DNA from 4 places in the Shewanella sp. YLB-07 genome. Region 4 is predicted to be linked to each of the others. Evidence: predicted binding sites of a transcription regulator. Region 4 holds the regulator's gene; each other region holds the start of a gene.
The links. Region 4 encodes MetJ, which represses methionine synthesis genes. Its sites were predicted from a motif close to TAGACGTCTAGACGTCTA; they were not measured.
Positions count from the first base shown of each region.

Region 1: metK (methionine adenosyltransferase) is a predicted target of MetJ. The motif match lies at 1,378-1,395, and genes of this name have one in related genera.
Region 2: msrA (peptide-methionine (S)-S-oxide reductase MsrA) is a predicted target of MetJ. The motif match lies at 1,827-1,844, and genes of this name have one in related genera.
Region 3: serA (phosphoglycerate dehydrogenase) is a predicted target of MetJ. The motif match lies at 1,589-1,606, and genes of this name have one in related genera.

Region 1 covers NZ_VOQB01000004.1:332,893-336,098, forward strand. The annotation lists gene metK (methionine adenosyltransferase) at 183-1,334, opposite strand; gene tkt (transketolase) at 1,776-3,206, shown strand, end outside.
Region 2 covers NZ_VOQB01000006.1:16,164-19,369, forward strand. The annotation lists gene pgm (phosphoglucomutase (alpha-D-glucose-1,6-bisphosphate-dependent)) at 1-1,143, shown strand, start outside; gene msrA (peptide-methionine (S)-S-oxide reductase MsrA) at 1,215-1,694, opposite strand; gene astE (succinylglutamate desuccinylase) at 2,038-3,072, shown strand.
Region 3 covers NZ_VOQB01000004.1:56,567-59,772, forward strand. The annotation lists gene ygfZ (tRNA-modifying protein YgfZ) at 1-114, opposite strand, end outside; gene serA (phosphoglycerate dehydrogenase) at 246-1,475, opposite strand; gene FS373_RS09870 (DUF2238 domain-containing protein) at 1,663-2,265, shown strand; gene FS373_RS09875 (helix-turn-helix transcriptional regulator) at 2,528-3,193, shown strand.
Region 4 covers NZ_VOQB01000017.1:81,049-84,254, forward strand. The annotation lists gene FS373_RS27090 (conjugal transfer protein TraF) at 1-156, shown strand, start outside; gene FS373_RS27095 (sulfite exporter TauE/SafE family protein) at 326-1,063, opposite strand; gene metJ (met regulon transcriptional regulator MetJ) at 1,267-1,581, opposite strand; gene metB (cystathionine gamma-synthase) at 1,816-2,976, shown strand; gene FS373_RS27110 (bifunctional aspartate kinase/homoserine dehydrogenase II) at 2,999-3,206, shown strand, end outside.

The DNA of each region.
Region 1 (3,206 bases), on a different contig from region 4:
ATGAGGTGCTAGTTTACCGAGTTCTAGCTTAACTGCAGCTTAATTTATCACTAATTTTGTAGTAAAAAATGAAAATGGTCGGGAGAATTTTCGAGGGGGATGAGGTGAGCTATTAAAGGCACAAAAAAACCGCCACTTGGCGGTTTTTAGGGTTTAACAGTCGTTAGACGGGATAAACCAATTTATAGCTTAGCAGCCGTTTTCAATGCCTCGGCTTTATCGGTACGTTCCCAAGGGAACTCATTACGGCCGAAGTGGCCGTATGCCGCTGTAGCTTGATAGATTGGGCGAGCCAGATCTAGCATCTCAGTCAGGCCATAGGGACGTAGGTCGAAGTGCTCACGTACCAAGGCTATTAGTAGCTCTTCAGATACCTTGCAGGTACCGAAGGTTTCAATGCTGATAGAGGTTGGCTCGGCAACACCAATAGCGTAGGAAACTTGTAGTTCACAGCGATCGGCAAGACCCGCAGCAACTATGTTTTTAGCCACATAACGTGCCGCGTATGCTGCACTGCGATCGACTTTCGAGGGATCTTTACCCGAGAATGCACCACCACCGTGGCGAGCCATGCCGCCGTAAGTGTCGACGATGATCTTACGACCCGTCAGACCGCAATCACCTACTGGACCACCGATAACGAAACGGCCTGTTGGGTTGATGAAGTATTTAGTGTCTTTAGATAACCATTTAGCCGGTAGTACTGGCTTGATGATGGTTTCCATTACACCTTCAATCAGATCAGATTGATTCACGCTGTCGCAATGCTGAGTCGAAAGAACAACTGCGTCAATACCGACAATCTTGTTGTCTTCGTAAGCGAAAGTAACTTGGCTTTTAGCGTCAGGACGTAACCAAGGTAGAGTCTTGTTCTTACGTACTTCTGATTGACGTTTTACCAGAGCGTGAGCATAGGTAATAGGGGCTGGCATGAGTACGTCGGTTTCGTTGTTGGCATAACCAAACATCAAGCCTTGGTCACCGGCACCTTGATCTTTAGGATCGGCACGGTCAACACCTTGGTTAATGTCTGGAGACTGTTTACCAATGACATTTAATATAGCGCAAGAGTCGGCATCGAAGCCCATATCAGAATGTGTGTAACCAATTTCACGTACTGTTTTACGGGTGATCTCTTCGATATCGACCCAAGCAGAAGTCGTGACTTCACCACCGACCATGACCATACCGGTCTTTACATAAGTTTCGCAGGCGACACGAGCCTTAGGGTCTTGCTCTAGGATTGCGTCTAGTACCGCATCAGAAATCTGATCGGCGATTTTATCTGGATGACCTTCTGATACAGACTCAGAAGTAAACAAGTGCTTTGCCATGGTGGGAAATCTCGTCATTGAACAATTTGAATGTGTAGAAGTATCTACATCTAGACGTCTATATTAATTCAAAATGAGTCGGCGATCACCCCCGTTCACTAATTATTAGTACATATTGTGACATTCAATATGTAAATATATTTTGCTGTTGAGTTGTAACCTCTTAGTTATCAGCGTTATAGCTTCACTAGAGCTGATGAATTTAATTCAGCTTTAAATGAGGTAAAAGCGGCGTTTGGCGAATCCTATGTTTCGAAGATGGCGGTTCGCCCCTATGACTTACAGGGAAATATTGTGATTTGGTGAATTATCGTTTGCGTCCGTCTGTTATGTGGGCGAAAATATGGCTCCAAAATTTGCAGTAGAACATCGATTTCTAATTTAAGTGCTGATTGATATGGCGCTCGATGATCTAGACCTCAAAACCAAGCAGGAGAGAGCATGTCATCTCGTAAAGAACTCGCAAACGCTATCCGCGCATTAAGTATGGATGCCGTTCAAAAAGCCAATTCTGGTCACCCAGGTGCACCAATGGGGATGGCTGATATCGCTGAAGTGCTTTGGAATGACTTCCTTAAGCACAACCCTAATAACCCTGAGTGGGTTGATCGTGACCGTTTTGTCTTATCAAACGGCCATGGTTCTATGCTTATATACTCTTTGCTTCATCTGACAGGTTATGCACTGCCTATCGAAGAGCTTAAACAGTTCCGTCAGTTGCACTCTAAGACACCGGGTCACCCTGAATATGGTTACACTCCGGGTGTTGAAACGACCACAGGTCCACTGGGCGCTGGTATCAGTAACGCCGTAGGTATGGCAATTGCTGAGAAGACCTTAGCGGCTCAGTTCAACCAACCTGGTCACGACATAGTCGATCACTTCACCTACTGTTTCTTGGGTGACGGTTGTCTGATGGAAGGCATCTCACACGAAGCCTGTTCTTTAGCGGGAACCTTAGGTCTTGGCAAGCTCATCATGTTTTGGGATGACAACGGCATCTCTATCGATGGTCACGTCGAAGGTTGGTTTACCGACGATACGCCAAAGCGTTTCGAGGCTTACGGTTGGCATGTGATTGCCGGCGTTGACGGTCATGATAGCGATGCTATTCGCGCCGCCATCGAAGCTGCTAAGTTAGTTACCGACAAGCCGACTATGATCTGCTGCAAAACGGTTATCGGTTTCGGTTCTCCTAACAAGTCAGGTACGCATAACTGCCACGGCGCACCACTGGGTGATGCCGAGATCGCAGCGACTCGTGAATTCTTGGGTTGGGATCACGGTCCTTTCGAAATCCCTGACAATGTATACGCAGGTTGGGATGCTAAAGATGCTGGCGCGACTAACGAAGCTAGCTGGAATGACAAGTTTGCTGCCTATGAAGCTGCATTCCCTGAACTTGCCGCAGAATATAAGCGCCGCGTGATCACGGGTGACTTACCGGCAGATTTTGAAGAGAAAGCACAAGCTTTCATTCAAGAGTGTCAAGACAAGGCTGAAGGCATTGCCAGCCGTAAGGCATCACAAAATTCTATTGGCACATTCGCTGCTATCTTGCCTGAAATGTTAGGTGGCTCTGCCGACCTTGCAGGTTCTAACCTGACGCTTTGGTCTGGTTCAAAAGGTATTCAAGACGATCCAGCCGGTAACTACATCTATTACGGTGTACGTGAATTCGGTATGAGCGGTATCATGAATGGTGCATCACTTCACGGTGGTTTCATCAACTATGGTGCAACTTTCATGATGTTTATGGAGTACGCACGTAATGCGGTACGTATGTCTGCACTTATGGGTATCCAAAATATCTGGGTTTATACTCACGACTCTATCGGTCAAGGTGAAGACGGTCCGACTCACCAGCCGGTA
Region 2 (3,206 bases), on a different contig from region 4:
AAATGGATCGAGCAAAAGGCCAATCAGTATCTTAGAGATGGGCTCGCGGGCGTCAAACGTCTCGATTATGCTGTGGCCATAGCGTCGCCGTTAGTGAAAGCTGAAGACCTAATCGCGCCATATGTGGATGATTTAGATGCTGTTATCGATATGAAGGCCATTTCAGATGCGGGCATACGCATCGGCGTCGATCCATTGGGCGGCTCAGGCATCCACTATTGGGCTAAGATTGCTAAGCGCTACGACTTAGATATAAAGCTGGTCAATACCCGTATCGATCCCAGTTTCAGTTTCATGCCGCTGGATAAAGATGGCAAAATACGCATGGATTGCTCTTCACCTTATGCCATGGCTGGCTTGTTAAAGCAGCAAGATAATTTCGACCTCTGTGTTGGCAATGACCCTGATTACGATCGCCACGGCATCGTGTGTCCCGGTTCTGGTTTGATGAATCCCAATCACTTCCTGGCGGTGGCCATCGATTATCTGGTGACTCATAGACCACAATGGTCTGATGCATTGATCATAGGTAAAACCTTAGTCTCAAGTGCCATGATCGATAAAGTTTGCACCCAGCACGATAAGCCACTGTGTGAGGTGCCGGTTGGCTTTAAATGGTTCGTCGATGGTCTCGCCGATGCAAGTGTTGCCTTCGGGGGAGAGGAGAGTGCCGGTGCGGCATTCTTGAGACGTGATGGCAGCACCTGGTGTACCGATAAAGACGGTTTTATTCTCGCACTGCTAGCGGCTGAAATTCTCGCGGTAACGGGTAAGACACCCGCGCGAAGATATCTGGAATTAGTGGCGTTACACGGAGAGAGTTTTTACAAGAGGGTCGACAGTCCGGTACAAGCTGATAAGAAGGCCAAGTTTGCCCAGGTTCTGAAAAATGATGTTAATACCCAGACCTTAGGCACCGAGATGTTGGCCGGAGAGTCGATATTAACTGTGCTGACCAAAGCGCCTGGAAATCATGCCGACATAGGTGGCATCAAGGTCATCACAGAGAATGCCTGGTTCGCGGCTCGTCCATCGGGCACCGAAGCCCTGTTTAAGATATATGGCGAGAGCTTTATTAGCCAAGCCCATCTGGAGCAAGTTATCATTGAGGCACAAGCCATGATCGATGCACTCCTGATTTAAAATAGGGGGTTAACGGACTACTTGCTTGTTCCTAGTACCTAGGCTGTACGCTTGAGTGCTAGGAACTTTTATTAGAAAGATATATGGCAGCTGGGGAGATTGTTCTTCTTCAGGTAGTTCTGGTGATATTCTTCGGCGCGATTAAATTCGAGTACTGGGGCTATTTGTGTGACTATCTGTTTCTCTCCCCATTTCCCACTAAAGATCAGGGCATGTTTCGATTGCTCAGCAATCGTTTTTTGTCCATTGTCGTGGAAAAAAATGGCGCTGCGATATTGAGAGCCGACATCAGCCCCTTGTCGGTTGAGCGTGGTCGGGTTGTGATTTTGCCAAAACACCTCGAGCAAGTCCTGATAAGAGACTAAGCTTTCATCGTATTCCACCTGGACGACTTCGGCGTGACCGGTTTGACCGATTTTAACTTCTTGATAGGTGTTCGTTGCGTTATCGCCACCCATATAGCCACACGTTGTTAGTTTAACGCCTGCAATCTGGTTGAAAAAATACTCCACACCCCAAAAACACCCCGCACCAAATGTCGCTACTGCCATATAGACCTCTTGAATTTGTATTAGATTAACTATCGTTTGCTCTGGTTTGCATTGCTAGAGGCAATACTGAACCATTTACTACCCGCAATTCACTTAGCGCGATTGACTCTAATAAATACCCATTCAAACGTCTGGATGGCTAGAAGTCTACAGTTTGTACTTAATGGTTATCTTTTGCAATAGGTAAATAGGTATTATTTGATGCCCCGATAAATAGCTGACGTGTGGGTTAAGTGTTATTATTCTAAGCAATAGATTTTTCGACATAAAATTAAAGGATCTTGCATGAAATTGCGCCATCTTGAGCCGCAATTTATTGGTGAGAACAATTAAGGAGAATTTTGTGCTAGAGGCGCTAATAGAGTCACAAGACTTTTTAACATTTACGTTAGATAACCCACATCATATAGATGAAAGCGGTACATTTTCCATAGGCGAACACACTCAAGTAACAGTGTGGGATACCGGAGTCATTGTATTTGAGCCAAAGCATGCAGAAGGAAAAGATATTGTCCTCTCTTGTGCGGTACACGGTAACGAAACAGCCCCCATCGAGCTCTGCAATGACCTGATAAAGGACCTGCTGCAGGAAAAGATCATTACCAAGCAAAGAGTCTTGTTTTTGTTTGGTAATCCGCCAGCAATCATCAATGGCACCCGCTTTATCGAAGAAAACTTAAATCGTTTATTCAACGGTGCACACTCTGCGGGTGAGGGGCTGATTAATCCTGAGCGTATTCGAGCAAAAAAACTCGAGTTTTACGTCGATAAGTTCTTTTCGGCGTCTAGTGCAACAGATCAAAGAATTCATTACGATCTGCATACGGCCATTCGTGGCTCAAAACATGAAAAGTTCGCTATTTATCCCTATCGCCCCGGTCGCAAGTATAGCGCCGAGCAGATCATGTATCTCGAGGCTTGTGGTATCAATACTGTCTTATTCCATCATGAACCGACCACAACATTCAGCTATTACTCTTCAAAGAATTACCAAGCCGATGCATTCACCATTGAGTTAGGTAAAGTCTTGCCCTTCGGCCAGAATGACATGACGCGCTTTATCGCTTTAAGAGAGATGTTGAATCGCTTGATCACCAATCAGGACTTAGCACTTGATGAATTCGATGTGAACAAGGTTAACCTGTATCAGGTCTGCCGCGCGATCAATAAAGGTTTCGATGATTTTGAATTTACCTTTGCCAACGATGTCGAAAATTTTACTGCATTCCCTAAGGGTTACATCTTAGCCAAAGAAGGTGGTATGGATATCAAGGTTGAGCATGAGGTTGAAGCCATCGTGTTTCCTAATGCCAAGGTACCCGTCGGCCAGAGAACCGTTTTATGCCTAAAGCCTGCCAGCATAGATAACATTGCTTAGTGCTGGCTAAATCTCAATTGCATGTAAAGCTAAACATACGCCGCGAGTGACCGTTAGTTGTTAGTTAGGCCTTGAGAACGGTTGATTGCACGTTTACGTTAACGTAATGTCTTTCCCGCGTATTACAAGAATTG
Region 3 (3,206 bases), on a different contig from region 4:
GCGGCCTTGTTCACCCGTCACGCTCATTAGACCCAAGTGGGATAAATTAGAGAAGAATAGCGATGGAATTGGGTCATTCAAGTTCCAACTGGGCTGAGAAACGGAAAGCGTCATATCATGATCCTAGGAAATAAACGGGCTGGAAAGAGCTGATTGTAACTCGAATCTGCAAATGCTTGAAATGAAATAACCCGCATAATTAGTAAAATTATGCGGGTTATTAATTTTTAGTCACAGACTGGTATTTAGTGCAGTAAGCGAGTTCTGATAGTGCCTTCGATGGTTTTCATTTGTTCCAAAGCTTCTTCGGCTTGATCCGAATCGACCTCCATTACTACATAACCAATCTCCGCAGTAGTTTGAAGATACTGGGCAGCGATGTTGATGCCTTTCTCTGCAAATGCTTGGTTAATCTTGATCAGTATACCGGGACGGTTGTGGTGAATATGCAGTAATCGAGACGCGTCTTTATGCTGAGCCAAAGAAACTTCCGGGAAATTGACTGCAGTCATGGTCGAGCCATTATCTGAGTACTTCGCCAGCTTGCCAGCCACTTCTATACCGATATTTTCCTGGGCTTCCTGAGTGCTGCCCCCCACATGAGGTGTCAGGATGACGTTATCCAGACCGCGTAGCGGGCTGAAGAACTCGTCATTGTTAGACTTAGGTTCAACCGGAAACACATCGATAGCGGCGCCAGCGAGTTTTTCACTGCGGATGGCCGAAGCGAGAGCGTCTATGTCGACAACAGTGCCGCGAGAGGCGTTGATTAAGATGCTGCCTTGCTTCATGTTGGCAATCTCGGCTTCACCGATCATCTCTTTGGTCTGCGGTGTCTCAGGTACGTGCAGGCTGACAACATCAGCGAGAGACATTAATTCTTGCATCGAATGAATTTGCTGGGCATTACCCAGTGGCAACTTATCTTCAATATCGAAGAAGATTACGCGCATGCCGAGCGTCTCGGCCAAGATACCGAGTTGAGTACCAATATGACCATAGCCGATAACACCTAAGGTCTTACCGCGGGCTTCGAAACTGCCTACGGCACTCTTAAGCCATCCGCCTCTGTGCGCCATGGCATTACGCTGTGGAATACCACGAAATAACATAATTATTTCACCCAGCACTAACTCGGCAACACTTCGAGTATTTGAAAACGGCGCATTGAAAACCGGTACACCCAGTTTTTCAGCAAAACTTAGGTTAACTTGGTTAGTCCCGATACAGAAACACCCAATACCGACAAGTTTCTCGGCTTGGCTTAACACTGCTTCGGTGATCTGGGTGCGGGAGCGAAGGCCGACAAAATGAGCATCTTTGATCGCTGTGGCTAAGGCCTCTTCCCCGAGAGATGCTTTGTGGTATTCGATATTGCTGTAGCCTGCTCGCTTAAATACATCAACCGCAGATTGGTGGACGCCTTCCAACAGCAGGATCTTGATCTTATCCTTGTCCAGCGAATGTTTCGCCATGATTTGGGTACCTTCTTCGGTTATTGGTATTTTGTTAACTTAAGTTGATTTTTTGTATTATTAGTATTCTATTGATACTTGTCCGACCAAAGTAGCATTTTTTTTATGCACTGTGGAGGGCTAGATGGCTAAAGTTATTATTCTTATATCAAAACAATAGAGTTTATCCGTATATGAGGTTCCTATTTTGAATAAACAGCTTATTTGGTTAGTGATTTTTCTGTCGGTACTGGTTTGGTCGGCTATCGAGCCTAAAGACCTGTTCACCTGGTTTCTTGAAGTACTACCTGCTCTCGTCGTCTTGCCAGTTTTATTTCTGACTCGAGAGCGCTTTCCACTGACGCCTTTGGCTTATGTTTTTATATTGGTTCACTGCGTCATACTTATGGTTGGGGGCCACTACACCTATGCTGAGGTGCCTCTTTTTGACTGGATCGCCGAAATTACGGGCTCAGACAGAAACAATTACGACAAGCTGGGGCATCTTGCTCAGGGGTTCGTGCCTACCTTAGTAGTCCGTGAAATCTTCATTCGATTAGATGTGGTGAAACGTGGCGCTTGGTGTAATTTCTTGTCATTGTGCTTCGCTCTAGCATTTTCAGCTTTCTATGAGTTGATTGAGTGGTGGGTTGCTCTGCTTACGGGGGAGGATGCCGAAGCATTTTTAGGGACCCAAGGTTACATTTGGGATACCCAATCGGATATGGGCATGGCGTTGGTGGGGGCGATAATTTGCCTGGTTACACTTGTTAAGTTTCATGATGTACAGCTGGCTAAATTTAATGGCTAACTAGTGAATTATTTTATCTTGTATAAAGTCTACTGGTTTTTATGCTTTAAAGGTCTAGCTGTATGAGGTTTTAATAGCTAAAACTGATAAAAACCGATTTATCATCGCATTTACATTTGATTAATACTTTTTTACTATGGTATTACAATTAAAACTATTCAAATCTACTAAAACTATTCAAAATAGTAATCATTCTGGTTGATAGGGAAGATTGACCACCCCCCTTACAGAGAACAAGTAAACTTTTCAGGGAGAAAAGTGAATGAGTAAGATTGATGAATTGGTGTTCTTGCATCAAGTGGCTGCACCATGCCACTTGGCTATTCTGGCCGAATCTATTGGTTTAAAAACACGCATAGTGAAGCAGGTATCTGAACTTGAGCCTGAGAGAGACAATAACTGTTTCTATCTGATCGAGCAGGAGGGAGCCGCCTTAGATAGTAAGGGGATACCGTTATTGGCATCTCGTCTGGTGCCCCATGTACCCGTTGCACTCTATCAGGTTAACCGCGAGAAACTTGAGCCCGAATCTGCCTTGTTACTGGGAATTCGTGGGTTGCTTTATGCGGACCAACGTATGGACCTATTGTTAACAGGTTTAAGAAAGATGGTGGCCGATGAGCTTTGGTATGACAGGACGCTTATCAGTAAGATGTTCCGTCAACTGGTGAGCCGTTTGGACAGCACCAAGGATTATTCACAAGATACCGTGGCTATGCTGCAGATGTTGACGAAAAGAGAGCGTACCATTATTCAGCTCGTATCCAGTGGCGCTAGAAATAAAGAGATCGCTCATCGACTATGCATCAGCGAACACACGGTGAAGGCACATATCTCCTCTATTTTCAGGAAGACGCAATCTCGTAATCGTGTGGAGTTACTCAGATGGGCGCAGACCTATCAGAGTCACTTCGAACTCTGTTCTTAACAGGTTAACGAGC
Region 4 (3,206 bases):
TTAGGTTATCGCCATGACATGAAAGACAATACGGCAAATATCTATTCATTAGGGACAGGATTTGAATTTGGGCGAGTCTTCTTTCTGGACTTTACCGGCATGGTCGGCAGCGATGATGCCATCGGCGGTGTACTACAAACGTCATATCATTTTTAAATTTAAAGAAGGTTCGAGGACGCGACTACGTCGCTAGGAGTCCGTTCGTAACCTCACTTCGAGAAGTTCGCCAACAAGTTGGCTAGGGGTAAGAGCAACAGCCTTTGACCTGTCTTTTCCTCGAAGGCGCTTCTCAGCCGATCTCGTAGGGCAAAGCCCGTCCTAGTAGCTATCCCAATTCCATTAACGACTTTACTGCCAATAAGCTTGCACAGATTGAACATAAGATGAGTGTTGCCTTACGAGTCTTATCTTTATCAACATGTCCTATCAGTCTTCCCGCCACCACATAACCTAAGATCACCGAAGGTAGAAGCAGCAGCGACAGCCATAGATGCTTAATGCTGAGTAAGCCTGTGATTGCCAAAATAACCAAGGCGATCATTGAGCTGAAGATGAAGAAAGCCGATAGCGCAGCACGAAACTGACGGGCGTCTTTTCCTGCAAGCAGAATGGCCAGTGGGGGACCACCGATAGCGGCGATATTGCCAAATACGCCTGATATCACGCCGGCGCCAAACAGGCTCTTGCGGTTAACGGCTATGTTGAACTTAAGCAAACTTAATATGACCGCCGCGGCAACTATGCCCGATATGGCCAGCCCAAGAACTGGTTGTGGTGCATATATCAATAAGCCCGCACCGATAAACCCTCCTGGTATTCGCCCAAGCAACGCATATTGCAGCCCATTAAACTCAAGGGCACCTCGCTCTCTAAATAGGGTCAACAAAGAGATAGAGAAGCCCATGATGATAACCGGGGCTGGTACTAGCTCAGGATCGACGATATACAGCAGGGGAGAGGCGACAATGGCTAAACCGAAACCGATAAGGCTCTGGGTCAAGGCTCCACAGAAGATAATGAGTGAGGCTAGGGCGAGGGTCGTTGGGTCTATCATTGAAAGCACGGCATTTTCTCTCAATTATTAATGTATTGTGGGTGGAGAAGGAGTTGGCGTTATTAATTTTTAACAATAGACTCGAAATTAAGCTGTTAGTTGGTCTCGATTGTTTCTTCAGGGTTATCTTCGGGGTCAATAGTCGTGTAGAAGTAAACAGGGATCGCAATGCGATCCCTGAAACTGACTGGTCAAGCGTTAAGTGGGTCCGATTACTCCACATCTTCCCACTCAATACCCATCTGATCCATCAAGCGCTTCACTTCGGCTGGGATAGTATCAGGCTTATCTTTAGACAAGTCATCGTCGTTAGGTAGAGGCTGACCTGTGTATGCATGCAAGAATGCCTCACAAAGCAATTCACTGTTGGTGGCATGACGCAGGTTATTCACTTGGCGGCGCGTGCGCTCATCGGTAAGAACCTTAAGTACCTTCAAGGGAATAGAAACAGTAATTTTCTTTACTTGTTCATTCTTCTTGCCGTGTTCAGCATATGGGCTGATATAATCGCCATTCCACTCAGTCATTGACTCACCTGTATATTCAAATTTCGGGGCAGATTTTAACCCTTTAAATTGTACAGTCAAATTATTGCCTCTTATTTATGACAATTGCAAATAGATTTCCATATGTTTAGACGTCTAAACGTCTATATTTGGTTGACGCTAGGCTTCCCCTTAGGTACATTTAGACGTCCAGACATCTCTTGCCACATTTTTGTTGGTAAGAAAGGTGTTCAGTAAATAGTTTAGGAGTAGTAGATGACCGAACGTAAGTTAGCCACAATTGCAGTGCGTCAAGGGATTGAGTCCGATACCCAATATGGTGCTGTGGTGCCCCCCATCTATTTGTCGACTAACTACTCCTTCGATGGGCATAAGAATCCCAGAGACTATGACTATAGTCGTTCGGGTAATCCGACTCGCTCTATTCTAGGTGATGCTATCGCCGCTCTGGAAAAAGGTGCCACTGGCGTGGTGACTTGTACAGGTATGGCTGCGATTACATTGGTGACTAGCCTGCTTGGCCCTGATGACCTGCTTGTCGTCCCCCATGACTGTTATGGCGGAAGTTATCGTCTGTTTACTAACTTAGCCAAGAAGGGAGCCTTTAAACTTGCAGTGGTCGATCAGACCGACGGTGCAGCACTCGAAGCCGCCATTGCCCGTAAGCCTAAGATGGTTTGGCTGGAAACACCATCGAATCCTCTACTGCGTGTCGTCGATATAGAAGCAATTTCCAAGGCGAGTAAGTTGGTCGATGCCTTAGTGGTAGTCGATAATACGTTCTTATCGCCAATTTTGCAGCAACCACTGCTTCTCGGTGCCGATATCGTTATTCATTCGACCACTAAGTACATTAATGGTCATAGCGACGTAGTCGGTGGTGCCGTCGTCGCTAAAGATGCCGAGCTAGGTGAGTTATTACATTGGTGGTCTAATACCTTAGGTCTAACAGGATCAGCCTTCGATAGTTACCTGACCCTACGCGGCATTCGCACCTTAGCGGTACGCATTCGTGAACATCAGGCTAATGCTCAGCGGGTGTTAGCGGTATTAACTGCCAGCGAGGCGGTCGATAAGGTGTATTATCCGGGCCTGAGTGATCACCCTGGTCATAAGATCGCGGCGAAGCAACAGAAAGGCTTCGGTGCCATGCTCAGTTTCGAGCTGAAGGGTGGAGAAAAGGAGCTGGTTGCTTTTCTTGACAAACTTTCTGTGTTTTCTCTTGCAGAAAGTTTAGGTGGGGTAGAGAGTTTAGTCGCAGTTCCTGCGACAATGACCCACAGAGCTATGGAGCCAGAGGCTCGAGCAGAAGCTGGGGTAAAAGAGACCCTAATCCGTCTTTCAGTGGGTATCGAAGATGCCGATGATTTAGTTGCCGATATTGAAGCTGGACTCGCAGCAGCGGCGAGTTGTTAATCTCGGTAGATAGGAGTTAAAGATGGCGCGTTGTCATTTGCACAAATTTGGTGGTTCTAGCTTAGCGGATGCAGATTGCTACCGCCGTGTTGCTCATATCCTTCTCACTCACGGCAACAGCGACGATCTCGTCGTGGTATCGGCCGCAGGTAAGAGCACCAACTTTCTTTATAAACTGCTGGAACTCAAAGACACAGGTCAGCTATGGCAGGAAGAGCTGCAGGTGTTGA